2 regions of the Caloramator sp. E03 genome follow, and region 1 is predicted to be linked to the other one. Evidence: a T-box and tRNA genes for the amino acid it is inferred to sense, from the RefSeq annotation. Region 1 holds a T-box; the other holds one or more tRNA genes.
What was found. A T-box is a leader RNA that pairs with one kind of tRNA and senses whether it is charged. The one in region 1 lies ahead of trpS (tryptophan--tRNA ligase), so its partner is inferred to be a tRNA-Trp.

Region 1 (9,182 bases):
ATCCTTTTGATAGATAAAAACTAATAATGCAATTGATGGTGCAAGAGCCAAAGCAATCATTTTAAACATAAAATCACCTCAACTTATTAATTATATGTTTCATATTACAGAATATTATAATCAATTATTGTTATATAACTGTTAATTTGCTATAATGTAAATGTAGATTTTGACTAAAAATAAAAATTTATATCAAATCATTATTTATTTTATTTTTACCTTAAAATTTATTTTAAATTAATTTTATTTGGAGGTGTTTTATTTTATGGCGTTTAGACTAGCTAACAGAATGAACAATCTCAAGGCTTCTGAAATTCGTGAGCTTTTAAAACTTGCAGAAATGCCTGAGATAATTTCATTTGCAGGAGGTATGCCAGCTCCTGAACTATTCCCTATAAAGGAAATGGAATTTGTTACAAAAAAAGTACTTGAAGATGAAGGAAAATTTGCTCTTCAATATGGTCCTACTGAAGGATATAAGCCCCTAAGAAAAATAATTGCTGAACAAAGAATGATAGTTTCTGGTGTAAAAGTTGATGAAAGTAATATCCTAATCACAAGTGGCTCACAGCAAGGTCTTGACTTTACAGGAAGAATTTTTCTTGATAAAGATGATATAGTTATCTGTGAAAGTCCAAGTTACTTAGGTGCAATTAATGCATTTAAGGCTTATGAACCTAAGTTTGTTGAAATTCCAATGGACGATGATGGAATGATAATGGAGGAACTTGAAAAAGCATTAGAAAAGTATCCTAATGCTAAATTCATATACACTATACCTGATTTCCAAAATCCAACCGGTAAAACCCTTTCTGTAGATAGAAGAAAAAGAATGGTTGAACTTGCTGAGAAATATAACATTCCAATAATAGAAGATAACCCTTATGGAGAATTAATATATGAAGGTGAAGTTTTACCTTCAATTAAAAGTTTTGATAAGAAAGGCTTGGTTGTTTACCTTGGAACTTTCTCAAAAACATTCTGTCCTGGTCTTAGAATTGGTTGGGTATGTGCAGACCATGAGATACTATCAAAGTATATAATAGTAAAGCAAGGAGCAGATCTTCAAACAAACTCAATGTCACAAAGAGAAGCTGCAATATTCATGCAAAATTATGATTTAAATGAACACGTTAATAAAATAAAACAAGTATATAAGAAGAGACGAGATCTTATGCTTGAAACTATGGAAAAGGAATTTCCAAAGAGCTGTACCTTCACTCATCCTAAGGGTGGATTATTTACATGGGTTACTCTCCCTGAAGGATTAGATGCTGCTAAAATACTTGAAATATGCTTAAAAGAAAATGTTGCCTTTGTACCTGGTGGTTCCTTTTTCCCAAATGGAGGTCATGCAAATCATTTTAGGCTTAATTTTTCAAATATGACTGAGGAAAAGATAGTTGAAGGTATTAAAAGGCTTGGAAAAGTTTTAAGAAGTCTATAATTAAATAAGACCACTTTTAATATGATCACCCACCTTTTTAGGTGGGTGATTTGTAAAATTAAGAAAATAATAAATTAAAGGAGGTTTATTAATATGGCTAAATTATCCCAAAGAATATTAAACCTGCAGGCCTCACCAATTCGAAAGCTTGCTCCTTTAGCTGACAATGCTAAAAAAGAAGGGAAAAAAGTATATCATTTAAACATAGGACAACCAGACATACATACTCCTGAAGTTTTCTATGAAGCAATAAAAAATTTTAATGAACCAGTATTAAAATATAGTGATTCCCATGGTATATCTGAACTAATCGATAGTTTTATAAAATACTATAAAAAATGGGACATCCATTTTGAAAGTGATGAGATAATGGTAACAAATGGTGGAAGTGAAGCAATTTTATTTGCTTTAATGGGTGTTTGTGATTATGGCGACAACGTTTTAATACCCGAGCCATTTTATACTAATTACAATGGTTTTGCTCAAATCGCAGGTGTTAATGTATCCTCCTTTCTCACAAAAGCTGAAGAAGGTTTCCATTTACCACCTAAATCTGAAATTGTAAAACACATAAATGATAAAACAAGAGCAATACTTCTATCAAATCCTGGTAATCCTACTGGAGTTGTATATACAAAAGAAGAAATTAACCTTATTGCTGAAATAGCAAAAGAATATGATTTATTTATAATAGCTGATGAAGTTTATAGGGAATTTGTTTATGATAACCTTGAATACACAAGCTTTATGAAGGTTACCGGAATAGAAAAAAGAGTTATTTTAATAGATAGTATATCAAAAAGATATAGTGCTTGTGGTGCAAGGATTGGTCTTGTTGCAAGTAAAAATAAAGAGCTTATTGCAAATATTTTAAAACTTTGTCAGTCAAGACTTTGTACTCCAACTATTGAACAGATAGGTGCTGCAAAGCTTATAGATACACCCCAAGAATATTTCTTTGAAGTTAAAAAAGAATATCAAAAAAGAAGGGATGTTGTTTTCAATGCTTTAAAGGAAATGCCTGGAGTTGTATGCCAAAAGCCAACTGGTGCATTCTATGTTGTTGCTAAACTGCCAGTAAAAGATGCTGAAGACTTTGTAAAATGGTTATTAACTGATTTTTCAGTCAACAATGAAACTGTAATGCTTGCACCTGCAGCAGGTTTTTATTCTACGGAAGGCCTTGGTCTTGATGAAGTAAGAATATCTTACTGTTTAAAGTGTGAAGATTTAGAAAAGGCAATGAATATTTTAAAAGCCGGACTTGAAGAATATAAAAATACTAAAGAATAATTTTTTAGGCAGGGTATATACCCTGCCTTTAATCAAAATAGTTTATTTTCATAGCAGCTCTAACTTCACGCATAGTTTCTTTTGCTATTTCCCTTGCCCTGTTAGTCCCTGATAATAGTATTTCATCTACAACTTTAGGATGAGATTCATAATATGCTCTTTTTTCTCTAAAAGGAGATATAAACTCATTTATTTTTTCTCCAAGTATTCTCTTACATTCTACACAACCTATCTTTCCACCCTTGCACATTTCTTCTATATTACACTTATCTTCTTTATTAAATATCCCTTGATATGAAAAAACTGTACAAATATCTGGGTTACCGGGGTCAGATTTTTTAATTCTATTTGGATCTGTAACTGCATTTCTAACTTTTTTCATAATTTCCTCATAGCTTTCAGAAAGGTAAATAGCATTACCATAGCTTTTACTCATCTTAAGTTTTCCATCAAGCCCTACAAGCCTTGGAACATCTCCAACTAAAGCTTCAGGTTCAACAAGTACAGGTGCATAAAGCTCATTAAACCTTCTAACAATCTTTCTGCACATTTCAATATGAGGAACTTGGTCCTCCCCAACTGGCACAAGGTTAGCTTTGCAAAAACTGATATCTGCAGCTTGTGATACTGGATATCCAAGGAAGCCATAAGTTAAATCATCATACCCTCTCTCTTTTGCTTCAGTTTTTATAGTTGGATTATGCCTTAAGCTATTTACAGAAACAAACATTGAATAATATATGGTAAGTTCTGCAATTTCAGGAATTAAAGATTGTACAAAAATAGTTGAAATCTCAGGATCTATACCTACCGATAGATAATCTATAGCTACATTTCTAAGGTTTTCTGATAACATACCCGGATTTTCAAAATGCGTTGTAAGTGCTTGAACATCAGCAAGTATAATAAAAGTTTCATATTCATGTTGAAGTTTTACTCTGTTTTGAAGGCTACCAAAATAGTGTCCAAGATGAAGCTTTCCAGTAGTTCTATCACCTGTTAATATTCTTCCTTTCATATAAGACAACCTCCTTAAAATGTATAATAAAAAAACTCCTCATCCATAATGGGACGAGAAGTTACCCGCGGTACCACCCAAATTAGCATAATGCTCACTTTACCTTTAACGCAGGAATACGGCAATTCTTACTTAATTCAGATGCAGCTCAAGGCCCCATTCAGCATTCTATTCGTCCCGGCTCTCACCAAACCCGGTTCGCTTTACGAAGTCGATATGCTTACTATTTCCTATCATAGCTTTAAAATAATTTTATAATATAAAATAAACTAAAGCAATATTAATTATTATTTTTTAAAATAATTGAAGCACTTCCATATAAAAACTCAAAACCATATTTTTTATACAAATTTATAGCCTTTTTATTATTACTATCTACAGTAAGATATAACTTTTCAATTCCGTTTGCTTTGCAACTTTTTATAATTTCATTTAAAAAATAATATCCAAAACCTCTACCTTGAAATTCTTGTACTATTCCAAAGTTCACAAGATAATAACTATTCTGTGTCTTAATAATTTGCCCATATCCTATTGGTGATCCTTTATATTCAATAAAAAAACATAAATTTTTTAGAAACTTACTGCTATTTTCTTCATAAATTACTTCATTTAACGTTAATTCTATTCTATCTTTAACCTTTGAAAAAATGTCATTTTGCAACATTACTCTAATGTTTTCCTCATGACCTATTTTCATTTTCCTTACAAATAAATCATTACTATTATTATAGTCTATTTCCGTATTTTTACTCAAAATATCTAAATACATATATAAATAGTTTTCTTTTATTTTTATATTATAATATTTTTTATACATGCTTATATTTAGTTTTTTATATTTTATTTTTAATTTATACTCGTTATTTTTAAAATCATTTTTTAAAATATAAAGCAACTTAAAAAAAGAAAAAGTTTTGTTTGTTGGAATAACAAAAACTTCATAATCATTATGAAAAAATAATATGCATTGTAATATATAATTTTCATAAACTAAAAAGCAAGTTTTTTTTAATACATGTTTTATAATGCTTGAATTAAATTCGCTGTGAAAGTTCGCGTTTTGTGATACATTATTAATTATCCTCTTTATATAAATTATATCTTTAATTTTAGCATTATTAATTGTAAGCATTTTGGCACCTTCATAATTATTTATCTTTTTTAAATATTTTTGATAAAAAACCTTTCTTGCGCTCTTTCTCATATTTTAGCTTTTCCTTCAGTTCAATTATTTCATAAGATTTTTGCTTTAGTTCCATTTTTAATTTCATATTTTCGCTGATAAGTACATCTCTTTCTTTGCTACTAATGTTTTTATTAAGTTCATTTATATTACAATTAATCTCCTGCAATTTTTCATTAATTATCTTTATTATGTTCTGACTTAAGGGAAGTAAAGAAGCGTCATTGCCATCAAAGGTCAAATCCTTTGCTATTGCAATTTCCTGTAATCCTTCAAATCTATTATCTTCTAATATTTTTTTAATTTGACCGTTAGTATAACCTTGCTGCTGAAGTTGTCTAATAAAAATTAATTTATCAAATTCTTTTTGAGTGAAAAACCTTCTGCCATTAACATCCCTTGGTATATTTAGATTGAATTCCTTTTCGTAATATCTAATTACCGAAGCCTTATATCCTGTTTTTTCACAAACATCTTTAAATGTATACGTTATTCCACCCATATTACCACCCCACATATATATTCTTTAAAATATAATATTTTCCTTCTAAATATGTGGAGTAATCAAATACAAAAATATACAACATATTTACATTATATGTTAATCCATTGTCGAATAACAAAAAATATTAAAAAACATATTGACTATATCTTCATATCATGATATATTATATTTCGTCAGCTATATATTATAACAATGTGGCCCCTTGGTCAAGTGGTTAAGACATCGCCCTTTCACGGCGGTAACATGGGTTCGAATCCCGTAGGGGTCACCACTTGGGTCTTTAGCTCAGCTGGCTAGAGCAACCGGCTCATAACCGGTCGGTCCGGGGTTCGAATCCCTGAAGGCCCACCATTAAATTAATACGGCCAGATAGCTCAGTCGGTAGAGCAGTGGACTGAAAATCCTCGTGTCGCTGGTTCGATTCCGGCTCTGGCCACCAAAAGCAACTTTCAAAGTTGCTTTTTTTATTTATTTAAACCATAATAATTTATAAAGTCCTCTATAAATTTATCCTGCATATCAATATATCTTAAAATTCGATTTAGCTTTTTTAAATATTTTTCATCTTCCCACTTTTTATGTTTATGATATCTTTTAATTCCTAACTTCCAAAACTTATGAGGAAAAATTATAAAGGCAAGCATTATTTCATATTCTTCCAAAGATAATGGATTTACTTTTGAATATTCTAATATTAATTCTTGAGCTTTATTAAAATCCCATGAGTAAATTCTTTTATGCATTATTCTTCTTATAAATTTTGCAACATCGTAAACACAAATATCATAGGTTATACTATCAAAATCAATTAAATATACATTTCCAATATCATCTATTATAATATTTTGATAATAAAAACTATCATGGCATATACTTTTCTCGTACTTTGCTCTTTTAAGTAAATCATAATATTTAGATTCATCAAGCATTTTAATTGAAATATCCATATATTTAATTGCTCCATCAATAGCATTAAAATATTGAATATCAAATATGCTTTTTACTTTTTTATCTTCAATTATCTTTTTAAATTTTAAAAGATCTTGCTTTCTTTTTCTAAGTTCTAAAGGCCAATTTTTTATCTTGTTTTCTATTTTTATTTCTTTATAATAAAAACCTTTTGATTTTAAATGGAACTCAGCAAGCAATTTAATAGCCATTTTAAGCTCATCTATATCATATATATTGCATTCTCTACCTTCAATCCATTCTGTCACGTAATATATTGATTTTTTTGTTTTAACATATTCTTTGCCATCTGATGTAAGTATAAATGATGCTATATTATTAAATCCATTATTATTAAGATATTTAATTAAATGATAATTTTTTATAACTTTTTTATTGCTATGCCTTACTTTCTTTAAACAATAACTTTTATTATTGAATTTAATTTTGTATACGTTTCTAATTTTTTCTATACTTTCAGGTTCTATTGCATAGTGCTTTAAAATTTTTTTTACTTTGCTATATTCATCATAATTTATTTTATTATTAGATTGTAGATTTGATGGCATAAGATACTCCTTACAAATGTTATAATAAAGTATATTTATAATGTTTGTAATTTATTACCTGTTTATTTATCATTTATGATAATATATATTATGATATATATTTATTAAAAATATATATTGACATACGCGCAGCTATATTTTATAATAAGAAATATCCGAGAGGGCCTTTAGCTCAGCTGGCTAGAGCAACCGGCTCATAACCGGTCGGTCCGGGGTTCGAATCCCTGAAGGCCCACCATTTCATAATACGCCGGCTTAGCTCAATCGGTAGAGCAACTGACTTGTAATCAGTAGGTTATTGGTTCGATTCCGATAGCCGGCTCCATACGAGGAGGGATTCCCGAGCGGCCAAAGGGGGCAGACTGTAAATCTGTTGTCAGTGACTTCGATGGTTCGAATCCATCTCCCTCCACCAAAGTGCAAGAAAACCTTGCACTTTTTTTATGCCTTGTTTTAAATAAAAAAATAGCTTCTACTATCGTAGAAGCGGCATAAGGCAAATCTTCCCTTTGAGTTTAAATTTATATTACAAAAAATATATAGCTAAGTCAACATATTTATTTCATTTATAGAAGATTATTCCTGCATAACTGTATACAGTATTTTATTCTTTTAAGAACTTATATGCAAAAGCTGCCTGTGCTGCACATCCGACTATCATACAACTTTCATCGATATCAAAATAGCTTCCATGAGCTGGATTTATAATACCCTTTTCTTCATTCCTACATCCTAATCTGTAATATAAAGCGGGAATTATTTGTGCATAATAAGCAAAATCTTCTACTCCCATAGAAGGCTTTTCAATTTCGATAAACTCAGCAATTTTATCTTTCTCTATAATATCCTTAAATAAATTAAACAGCTCATTATCATTTTGAAATGATGGATAACCTTCAATATATTCAAAGCTTGCTTTCCCCCTATACAATTTTGCAGTATTTTCAACAATCTCTTTAACTCTTCCTACACAATAATCTCTTAAATCTTTTCCAAGAGTTCTTATTATACCCTCCATAACTACACTTGAACTTATAGCATTAAGTGCAGTACCTCCATTAATTTTTCCTATTGTTATAATAGCATTGTCAACTGCTGCAATTTCCCTTGAAACAATACCTTGAAGATTATCAATTATTTTTGCAGCTATATATATACTATCAACTCCATCTTCAGGGTGAGCTCCATGGGATCCCTTTCCCCTAACGTTTATTGTAAAAGGATTTGAAGCTGCACATACTACTCCCTTTTTTACTCCTATTTTACCTAAGCTCATAGTTTCATCTACATGAAGAGCAATTATGGCTTTAACTTTATCTAAGCAACCATATTCTATCATTTCCTTTGCTCCTCCATAAGTCTCTTCAGCTGGCTGAAATATTAGCCTAACTGTACCATCAAGTTCTTTTTCTATTTCTTTTAATATTGCTGCAGCACCTATTTGAATTGCAGTATGCCCATCATGACCACAGGCATGCATATATCCTTCAATTTGTGATTTATAAGGTACATCTTTTAAATCAACAACCTCTAAGGCATCCATATCTGCTCTCAAAGCTACTATTTTATTCTTTTTGGAACCAATATCAGCTATAATACCATTATTATCGTATTTTGTATATTTAATACCAAGTTCTTTTAAATAAGACTCAACAAGCTCTGTAGTCTTATAAAGCTTATTATCAATTTCAGGATACTTATGAAGGCTTCTTCTTATTGTAACCATCATATCATATACGTTTTTAGCTTTTTCTAAAAAATTATTCATTGCTTACACCATCCTCCATAAAATATAGTTTATTATTTTCTATCCTCACCTTTACATTTAACGGTATTGTAATTTTTCTTTTTTCATGTCCCACTAAAAAGTCATAATATATTGGCAGCTGTATTTTTGAAAAAAAATCAAATATAACTTGATTAAAGGAAAGGCTTTTATCTTTATCTTCAGCCTCACAATTTGTAAACTGTCCAAGTATAACAGCTTTTACTTTATTAAAAACACCACATAACTTGAGCTGATAGAGCATCCTGTCAATTTTATATGGTTCTTCATCTATATCCTCAATAAATAATATTTTATCTTTAAATAAATTTTCATAGGCAGTACCCAATAGAGAGCATATCAAACTTAAGTTTCCACCTAAGATTCTACCTTCAACATCTTTTTGATTGATTGCATTTAAACTATAAGCTTTTCCTTTGATATTGCCAGT
Region 2 (9,182 bases), 1.1 Mb from region 1:
CTTCTGGGCACTATGAAGCAATAAGGATTATATATGATCCTGAGATAATAACATATAAGAAACTACTTGATGTTTATTGGAGGCAGATTGATCCAACAGATGATGGAGGACAATTTCATGACAGAGGGCCTTCCTATAGAACAGCAATATTTTATACCACTGAATCTCAAAGGGTTGAAGCAGAAGAATCTAAAAAGGAGCTTGAAAACTCTAAAAGGTTCGAAAAGCCAATAGTTACACAGATACTTCCTGCAAAAACCTTTTACCTTGCAGAGGAGTATCACCAAGATTTTTATAAAAAAAGTCCAGAGGAGTATAAAAAGGATAGAGGAATATCAGGAAGGGATGAGTTTATAAGAAAACATTGGGGTGAAGATTATTATAGTATTTTTTAACCTAATTAGTGATAGAAGTCACATACTTCAATAAATTAAGGTAGTTAACATGCTGGATAGATATAGAAACTGTCTATCCAGCATGTTATATTTATTTTCAATTAAATCATGTAGATATATTAATATTAAAAATAAGTTTTTTAATAAACTTATAACTATTTACCTTTTTTATATTATATAATATATGTAATGAAATATTTACTAAGAGATGTTTATTATGGAAATAATAAAATTATAAACGTCTTTAAATAGGGAGGTTATATTAATGAAAAAAATCTTAAAAATCCTATCTGCTGTTGTTTTGTCTGTACTTATTTTAAGTATACCTTGCTATGCTGCAACAGATGAAAAAACTGAACAAAAGGTAGTTAGCAGCTACATATCCCAGGCACAGGATGCAATTTTAAAGATTGAGGAGGAAAAAAAGACTGTATCCGAGGTTATAGATACAGTAAATCAGTCGGTTGTTGCAATAATTGGGCAGAATACAAAATATAGAAATGATGATCAAGTTTATTCAAAATATCCTCAAAACCTTCAGTTTGGTTCTGGAGTTGTTGTAAGCAGCGACGGAAGAATAATTACTAACAACCATGTAATTGACGGCCTTGATGATATTTATGTTGTGACTTATGATGGAAATGCTTATAAAGCAAATCTTTTATATGCAGACAAGGACATAGATTTAGCCCTTATAAAGATAAACAGAAGCAATATGAAACCTATTAAATTTGCAAGTGTAGATGATGTTGATGTTGGAGACGATGTTGTAGCAATTGGAACGCCTTTATTTTTTGGATATAGGAATAGTGCAAGCAAAGGGATAATAAGTGGACTTAACAGGCCAGTGGATGGGGTTTATATGTATCTTCAAACAGATGCAGCTGTAAATCCTGGAAACAGTGGTGGGCCTCTTGTTAATATGAAGGGTGAACTTGTAGGAATTAATACCCTTGGATATACATTTTATCAAGGCATGAATTTTTCTATTCCTGTAGATAATGTTACTTATTTTATAGATCAATATAATAAATATGGAAAGATAAAAAGGTGTTATACAGGAATAGAATTTGAGGAAAACTGGGCAGCTCTTCTTGGAATACCTACAAATCAAGGCCTCAAAGTTGCTGCTATTAAAGATGATGCAACAGTTTCAAAGAATGAAGTAAAGGAAGGAGACTTTTTGGAGAAAATAGATGATATTTCTATAAATTCAATAGCACAGTATAATGAGGCATTAAAGAAACATCTTCCAGGGGATAAGATTAAAATGACCTTTAAAAGAGAGGATAAGACCTTTGAAATTACTGTAACATTAAAGGAACTTATTAAAAAGGATAATTAAAGGAAGGTGAATAAAGTGAAAAGAATAAAAAGAATATTTACAATAGCAATTGCTGCTATTGTAATGGCTACAATAATACCGGTATATTCCTTCGCAAAAGATGATGATGGAAAGATAGACTTATACAAAGTCTTTTCAAACCAAAACGATATAATGAAAAATCAAGTAGGAAGCAGAGTATATAAATGGTCAATGTATCTTCCAGATGATGGCATAGTATATAAGTCTGACAGAGCGAACTTTTTTAATATGTCAACAAGCAGTTATAGAGCTAATATTCAGTTAATGGTGAGCAAAAACGAGGATGAATTAACATTAGAGGATATATTATATAAGATGCAAAACAGCTCAAGACAGCAAAATTACTGGATTTGGGGAGATAAGGAATACAACATGGAAATTGCAACTGATTCCTTTAACCAAAGATATATAAAAGTAGTTAAAACTGAAAAGTATTATGATTATTACCTTGTAGACAAAGCTGCAGAGGAATTTAGCGATTATATTGAAAACAGGATATATATTGCAAATAATTATATATACAATTTAACCGTTCAAATGACAGGAGAATTTTATAGAGGACATCAGGATATGTTTAATAAGCTTGTAAATTCTTTTAAAACATCTTATGACAGCAATAACCCAAATATTAAGGAACTTTCTGAATCTGTAAGTACAACAAGGGAGTTTAAGAATACAAGCTATGGATGGAAGATAACTTTAAGCCCTTACTGGAAAGTAGATGGAGTACCTAATTCAAGAAATCAAAGCTTCAGCCCTGTTTATTCAGATGAAGAGCTTAATATGATGAACTCAAAAAGTGATGAAAATAATGATGTGAAAATTAATGAAGGAATAACGGTATCTTTAATAAGCTCCAGTAGCAATAATGAAACAGCTTCAAGTTTTGCACAAAAGGAAATAGATATGGTAAAAAACAACTACAACAGCAGTACTTATGAAATACTTAAAAATGAACCTTTCAATAAAAATGGAATGGATGCTCAAAGGGTTGTTATAAGGTTTAAAACAACTACTAAAAATCCTTATGTTGTAAGCAGCCTTTATGTTGTTGGAAACGGGTACAAATATCTTGTTAATGCTACTATTAAGGATGATAAGTATAAAGATGCAAATAAGAGGAAGGACTTTGACAACATGATTGAATCCTTTACTCTTGACAGTTCACTATTAAGTAAATACCTTGGGAAGATAGTTTCAGCCGATGCCCTTATTGATTTTAACGCTACAAAGGAGCTAAAGACAAAGAAATATGATTTTAAAACAAAACTTACAAAGGGCTGGGATATTTATAATAAAAACAGTGATTATTTTGGTTTTGATTATAAATATATGTATATGCCTGAAGAATACTATTATTATGATGATAATGTAAGTAACATTGAATATGTAAGTGCCTTTGAACCTGCAAGTAATATAAGTGTAAACATGACAGCAGGACTTAATGCAAATCCAATTGATGATATAGTTTCTGATAATGTTAGTGGCTATTTAAGGGACAGCGATATTGCAATAGGAGTTGCAAAAATAAAAATACAGTCAGCAGAATACAACGGAGCACAAATATTTAAAATTTCAAAGGAATACGATATTAAGGAAATAAATGATTTTGTAAACAGCGATCCTACAAAGATTTATAATCTTGATAGAACAAGTAATATATATCAGTATATAGTAAAAATTGGTAAGGACACATTTACACAGACCGTTAAAATCCCTGTTTCAAGGACTTCAGATAAAAACATGCAAAAGATAAAAAGTATATGGGAAAGCACAACGATAAACAAGATTAACTATAGTACATTATCCTTAAACTTTATAGACAGAAAACTTTCAGAGTTTGATAAGATGAATAAATAAGAAAAGGAGCACAAGGGTGCTCCTTTTAAAATGCTATTTATGGTGATATAATACGGCTAGATGGGAGATTATAAAAGTTCTTGCACATTTTTTATTTTGGAGGATATTATGAAAACAGCTTTAATAACAGGAGCATCATCGGGAATAGGTCTTGAAATAAGTAAAACTTTAATTGAATTAGGTTTTAAAGTTTATGGATTTGGGAGAAATTTTGATGAGAATAAACTAAAGGATGATAATTTTATTCCTGTAATTTGTGATTTGATGAATACTGATAATTTGATACGAATTATAAAGGATATAAAAAGCAAGGAAGAGATATATGTTTTAGTAAATAATGCAGGGGTTGGATATTTTGGTCCTCATGAAGAGTTAAACAGCAGAAAGATACACGAGATGGTTATGGTAAATTTGGAAGTGCCTTTAATATTAACTCAGCAGCTTCTTAGAGATTTAAAGAAGAATGAGGGATATATTATAAATATTTCATCGGTTACAGCAAAAAAGATAAGCATATACGGGTGTGCCTATGCAGCTACCAAGGCAGGGCTTTCTCATTTTGCAGAAAGCTTATTTGAAGAAGTTAGAAAATATGGAGTTAAGGTTGTAACTATACATCCTGACATTACTAAAACTAACTTTTATAGGAAAGCAAATTTTAAAGAAGGAGAAACTGAAGATACATATATATATCCATCAGAAATTGCTTATGCTGTTAAAATGGTTTTGACTCAAAGGGAAGGCTTAGTATTAAATGATATTACCATAAAACCTCAAAGACACAGGATAAGCAGAAAATAGGAATCTCCAGCTAAAAAATAGGAGAGAGTTTATTTTTGAGGCTGAAGGGATATTGTTATTACGGCCTGGTAGCCCTTCATTTCGATGGTTTTACCTATATCTGTATGTAAAGCTGCTCTTTGTTCAGAAAGAGGTAAGACTATCTTCTGTTTTAGTATCCATCGGTATCTTTGCATCCTGTAAAACTCTATTCTAAAATGCTATGACTTTTTTAACTTCATCCTTGCAAAAAGCTGTAAGAACATATCCACAATCAAGTTCAGCTACTATATTATAGCTTGTAAAAATAGAAGAAAAAAAATAATGGAAATGCTTATGAATTTTTTTACTATAGAAAAACTTTCGTTATATTTATTCCTTTTGATTCAGATTATTTTATGACTCAGAGAATGAATATAGATCAATCAAACAAGTTAAATATTTTATAGTTATTTTTTTAAATGTATTATCCACATTTTAACTTAATTACTAAAAAGTATTATTTTTATCCATTTGTTGTTGAAAATTTATTGAATATTATAAATTTTTCATAATAATTCCGATAATTATATATAAAGAAATTGTTAACGTATTTGTTAGCGGAATTTTATATAGAATGGGGGATAGGTTATGAAGAAAGATTTATTTTCATCTAAAAAAACTAAATTAACTAGAAAGGAATCATTTAGATTATCTGATTTATTTAAAGCTTCTTTAAGGATTAAGCTGATTGCAGGGTTTGTTTCTATTGTTATTTTAATGGGTGCAACTGCAGCAGGTTCTTATTTTACATTAACAAGTAAGATAAAGGAACTTAACAGAATGATTGAAACTACTGTCTACATTAATCAGCTGTCTGACATATCATCTGTGGTTCCTCAGGTAGTTTATAACTACTTTATGGATAGAAAGGTTGAAAATGAGAAAAAAGCCTTTGAAGCAATAGAAAAGCTTAAAAATGAGCTTAAAGTATTAGATGGTTACATAAAAGATGATGAAGGTAGGAAGATACTTTATACTTTAGGAAAGATGCTTGAATCTTATGAAGAGCAAGTGAATAAATCCTTCAGTAGTATAAAAGAAAATAAATTCAGTGAGGCGCTTAAGGCAAATGAAGAAGTAAAAAAGATAGATGGATTTTTAAAAAATCAATTTCAAGTACTTATATCAACGGAGTTAAAAAATCAGCATACTTTAAAAAAAGAACTTGATAAAACTATTTCCTATACTGGTGGTATACTTATTGGTGCAATAATATTATTTGGTCTTATAAGCATTTTTGTAGCAATTTTTCTCTCATATAATATTACAAATGCAATTTCAAAGGTTGCAAATTCTGCAAAGAATATAGCAGATGGTAATTTAGGTGTTGAAAAAATTAATGTGAAATCAAAAGATGAGATATATGTTCTTGCTGAGGCGTTTAATAAAATGAACGAGAATTTAAGGGAACTTATTGGTGAAATAAGTAAAGAGAGTGATGAGCTTACAAGATGTGCTGAATTGTTAAAAGGAAATACAAATCAGAGCTCAAAGGTAAATGAACAAATTGCATCTTCTATGCAACAGGTTTCCGATGGTATAGAAAAACTTGATAATGAATGCCGTAATGCTGCAGAAGCAATAGAAAGGTTAAGAGATGGAGTTTCCAAGGTATATAAAGATTCAAATGGTGTTTTAAAATCCTCTGAAAATGCTTCAAAAGCAGCAAATCTTGGTAACGAAAAAATGAATGGACTTATAAATCAGATAATGGTAATTGAAAATAAAATATCATATACAAAGACAATAACGGATACTTTAAAACAAAGATCAAGCAATATAGAAAATGTTCTTGGAACCATATCAGAGGTTGCATCTCAGACAAACCTTCTTGCACTTAATGCAGCAATAGAGGCAGCCCGTGCAGGAGAGGCAGGGCGTGGTTTTGCTGTTGTGGCAGATGAAGTTAGGAAGCTTGCTGAAAGTACATTAGAGGCAGCAAAAGAGATAACTTCAATTTTAAAAGAAATTCAAAACGAAGCTGAGCAGGTTGCTGATAATATGGTTTCAGGAGTTAATGAGGTTAAATCAGGAAGGGCTTATGCTGAAGATGCTATGAAAGCCTTTGTAGATATTGTTTCAACTAATGATGATGTACATAAAAAGGTTACAGATATTAATGGACAAATGGAGGACATGGCTAAAGCAGTTGAAAAAGTAAATGAGCTTAGTAACTTAATAATTAAAACTGTAAATATTTCCTTAACTGAAACACAAGAAGTTGCAACTGCAGTGGAAGAACAGACAGCAGGTCAGGAAGAAATACTATCATCAGCAACAATGCTTTCAAATATGGCGGAAAATCTAAAAAGAATGGTGGACAGGTTTGTATTATAAAGTATAAAGGACAAAATATTATAGGTTTTAAAATTTAAAAAGCTCTGGCTTAAACCAGAGCTTAATTTTATCCGTTTTCTGTCCGTTTTAAAAAATAAAAATGGCAGGGGCAGAAGGAATCGAACCCTCAACCAACGGTTTTGGAGACCGCTACTCTACCAATTGAGCTATACCCCTGCGACAAGGTATATTATATAATATATTTCGAAAAAATGCAATACCCTTTCGTAAAGAGTTAATTGTTTGCTTTATCTATTACTTTCATAGCTTCATCAAAGAGCTCTTGAATTAGAAGTTTAAAAGTGTCTTTAGTAATTACTGTTCTTATTATTTTAGGCAGGTTGTCGTATTGGTTTACTACCCATTCAAATTTGTCTTTTCCTTCAGAGATTGCAAGCTCTTCAGCCCTTTTTTCAATATAGAGCATAAGCTCTAAGGCTATTTTTTTAGCAGCTGATTTGTTTATAAAGTAGTAAACTAATAATATTACAACTACAGATAAAATACCCCAATATCCCATATTATCGCCTCCCTAATAGACATAATATGAGATAAGTTTTTTAAAGGTTAATCATCTTAACTTAGTTCCACAAAATGGACAGTACATGAAATTTAAATCGACTTCTCTTTTGCAGTTTGGGCAAAGGTTATATGAATATTCATTGTATAAAGGTTTTAAGTCATCATCATTAAGGGGTATATCCATTCCCCTTTCAAGTTGTTCTCCTTTTTCCGGTAATATTTCAAAGGCTGAATTGCAGCATCTTGATATTAAAAAATATCTTTTACTCCATTTTATAATAGGTATAAAGAAAAAGTGAAAAAGGTTATATGTTTTTATTAGCCTATAAGAAGTTAAAGAGCCACAGCCTTTACATATAACGTTTTGAACATCTTTTATTTCTTCTTGTTTTGTTTCTATTCCAAAAATTCCAATAAAAAACATACGCATCCCTCCTTCTAATATTATATCATTTTATATGATAAAATTAAGATAAGTAAAGATTTGGAGGTACCGCTATGAAAGAGATATATTTTAATAAATTATTAGAGGAATCAAGGGAATACCTTATAGAAGAATGTATTAAAATATTAAACTCTGGGAAAAAAGTAATATACATTGCTCCTTCAAGGGAAGCTATATTTGATGTTAGAAATAGGCTTATTAAAAAATACGGTGGAATAATGAATACCTTTGTCGGAGGATTTGATGATCTTGAATGGGAGATTTCAAAAAATTATATAGATTTTTCAAGGGTTATAGATGAGTCTGCGATATTTATTATATTAGAAAATATTTGTAAAAGGTACCATGATTCTTTTATATTTTTCTCAAAGGTTTTAAATAAGGAAGGTTTTATACAGTCTGCTTATAATATTATAAAGCGATTAAAAAGATTCAATATAACTGTAAATGGTTTTAAAAATATATTAGATGAAATTAATAATAAGGAAGAAAATAAAATACTTTATAAAAAATGCTATGATATATACACTCTTTATAATTTATATCAGCAAAGTTTAAAAGAGCTTGATTATTACGATGTAGATGATATTTCTTTTATAGCAGCAGAAAGTGCTTTAAAGTACGAAGGATTTAAAGATGTTGGAATCTTTATTATAGATGGATATATATATATAGATCCAATAAACATTGAGCTTATAAAAAATATCACTGATAAAAATAATAGTATAAGGTATATCTGCAACATTCCTTTTAAAACAAAGGCCAATGAAGATTTTATAAAAAGGGAAATTATAAATAATCTTACTAAATTGCAGTTTGAAATTATTGATACAAAATTTAATAAGGTTTTAATTTCTAAAGGAATAGAAGAAATATCTTTAAACATTTTTAATAATCATAATAAGTTTATAGATAAAATAGATGAAATAAGAATTATTAATGCACCTTGTATTGAAGATGAAGTTAGACAAGTATCAAGAATAGTCAAAGAATTAGTTGTAAATAATTCTATTCAACCTTCGAATATTGCATTAGTTACAAATTCAAGGGATGAATATGAAGGTGCTATATTGGATATATTTAACGAAATGGGTATTCCAGTAAACTGTGGATATCATATTAATCTTACTATGCATCCATTTTTTAGAGAGTTAATTTCTTTACTAAAGCAAAAAAACCAAGAATTAGAAGATATAAATCTTGATAATTTCTATTTTTCAAAGGAAGAGGCAGAAAATATTTTATGTAGATTAAAATCTGTTCCAAATAATAATAGCATAAGTAATTATTTAGATGTATTAGAAGAAATAATCAAAAGTATAGATTATAAAACAAGGCTTAAAGCATTTTATGGGGATAGGAAAATAGACTCTGATGTTTATATTAGAGATATAAAGGCTTATGTTTCAATAATAAGCTTCATTAAAAAGATTAA

Region 2: it has a tRNA-Trp gene. The T-box ahead of trpS (tryptophan--tRNA ligase) is inferred to sense a tRNA for this amino acid. The anticodon was not compared.

Annotation. Positions count from the first base shown of each region.
Region 1 covers NZ_CP040093.1:124,985-134,166, forward strand. The annotation lists gene FDN13_RS00620 (PrsW family glutamic-type intramembrane protease) at 1-69, opposite strand, end outside; gene FDN13_RS00625 (PLP-dependent aminotransferase family protein) at 266-1,447, shown strand; gene FDN13_RS00630 (pyridoxal phosphate-dependent aminotransferase) at 1,541-2,740, shown strand; gene trpS (tryptophan--tRNA ligase) at 2,769-3,758, opposite strand; T-box leader at 3,805-4,004, opposite strand; gene FDN13_RS00640 (GNAT family N-acetyltransferase) at 4,039-4,893, opposite strand; gene FDN13_RS00645 (MerR family transcriptional regulator) at 4,910-5,446, opposite strand; tRNA gene FDN13_RS00650 (tRNA-Glu) at 5,646-5,720, shown strand; tRNA gene FDN13_RS00655 (tRNA-Ile) at 5,724-5,800, shown strand; tRNA gene FDN13_RS00660 (tRNA-Phe) at 5,813-5,888, shown strand; gene FDN13_RS00665 (CotS family spore coat protein) at 5,914-6,966, opposite strand; tRNA gene FDN13_RS00670 (tRNA-Ile) at 7,128-7,204, shown strand; tRNA gene FDN13_RS00675 (tRNA-Thr) at 7,216-7,291, shown strand; tRNA gene FDN13_RS00680 (tRNA-Tyr) at 7,297-7,381, shown strand; gene FDN13_RS00685 (M20 metallopeptidase family protein) at 7,571-8,734, opposite strand; gene FDN13_RS00690 (S66 peptidase family protein) at 8,727-9,182, opposite strand, start outside.
Region 2 covers NZ_CP040093.1:2,027,306-2,036,487, forward strand. The annotation lists gene msrA (peptide-methionine (S)-S-oxide reductase MsrA) at 1-395, shown strand, start outside; gene FDN13_RS09945 (S1C family serine protease) at 661-1,740, shown strand; gene FDN13_RS09950 (hypothetical protein) at 1,756-3,621, shown strand; gene FDN13_RS09955 (SDR family oxidoreductase) at 3,730-4,422, shown strand; gene FDN13_RS09960 (methyl-accepting chemotaxis protein) at 5,032-6,780, shown strand; tRNA gene FDN13_RS09965 (tRNA-Trp) at 6,882-6,957, opposite strand; gene FDN13_RS09970 (hypothetical protein) at 7,016-7,300, opposite strand; gene FDN13_RS09975 (zinc ribbon domain-containing protein) at 7,352-7,726, opposite strand; gene FDN13_RS09980 (PD-(D/E)XK nuclease family protein) at 7,801-9,182, shown strand, end outside.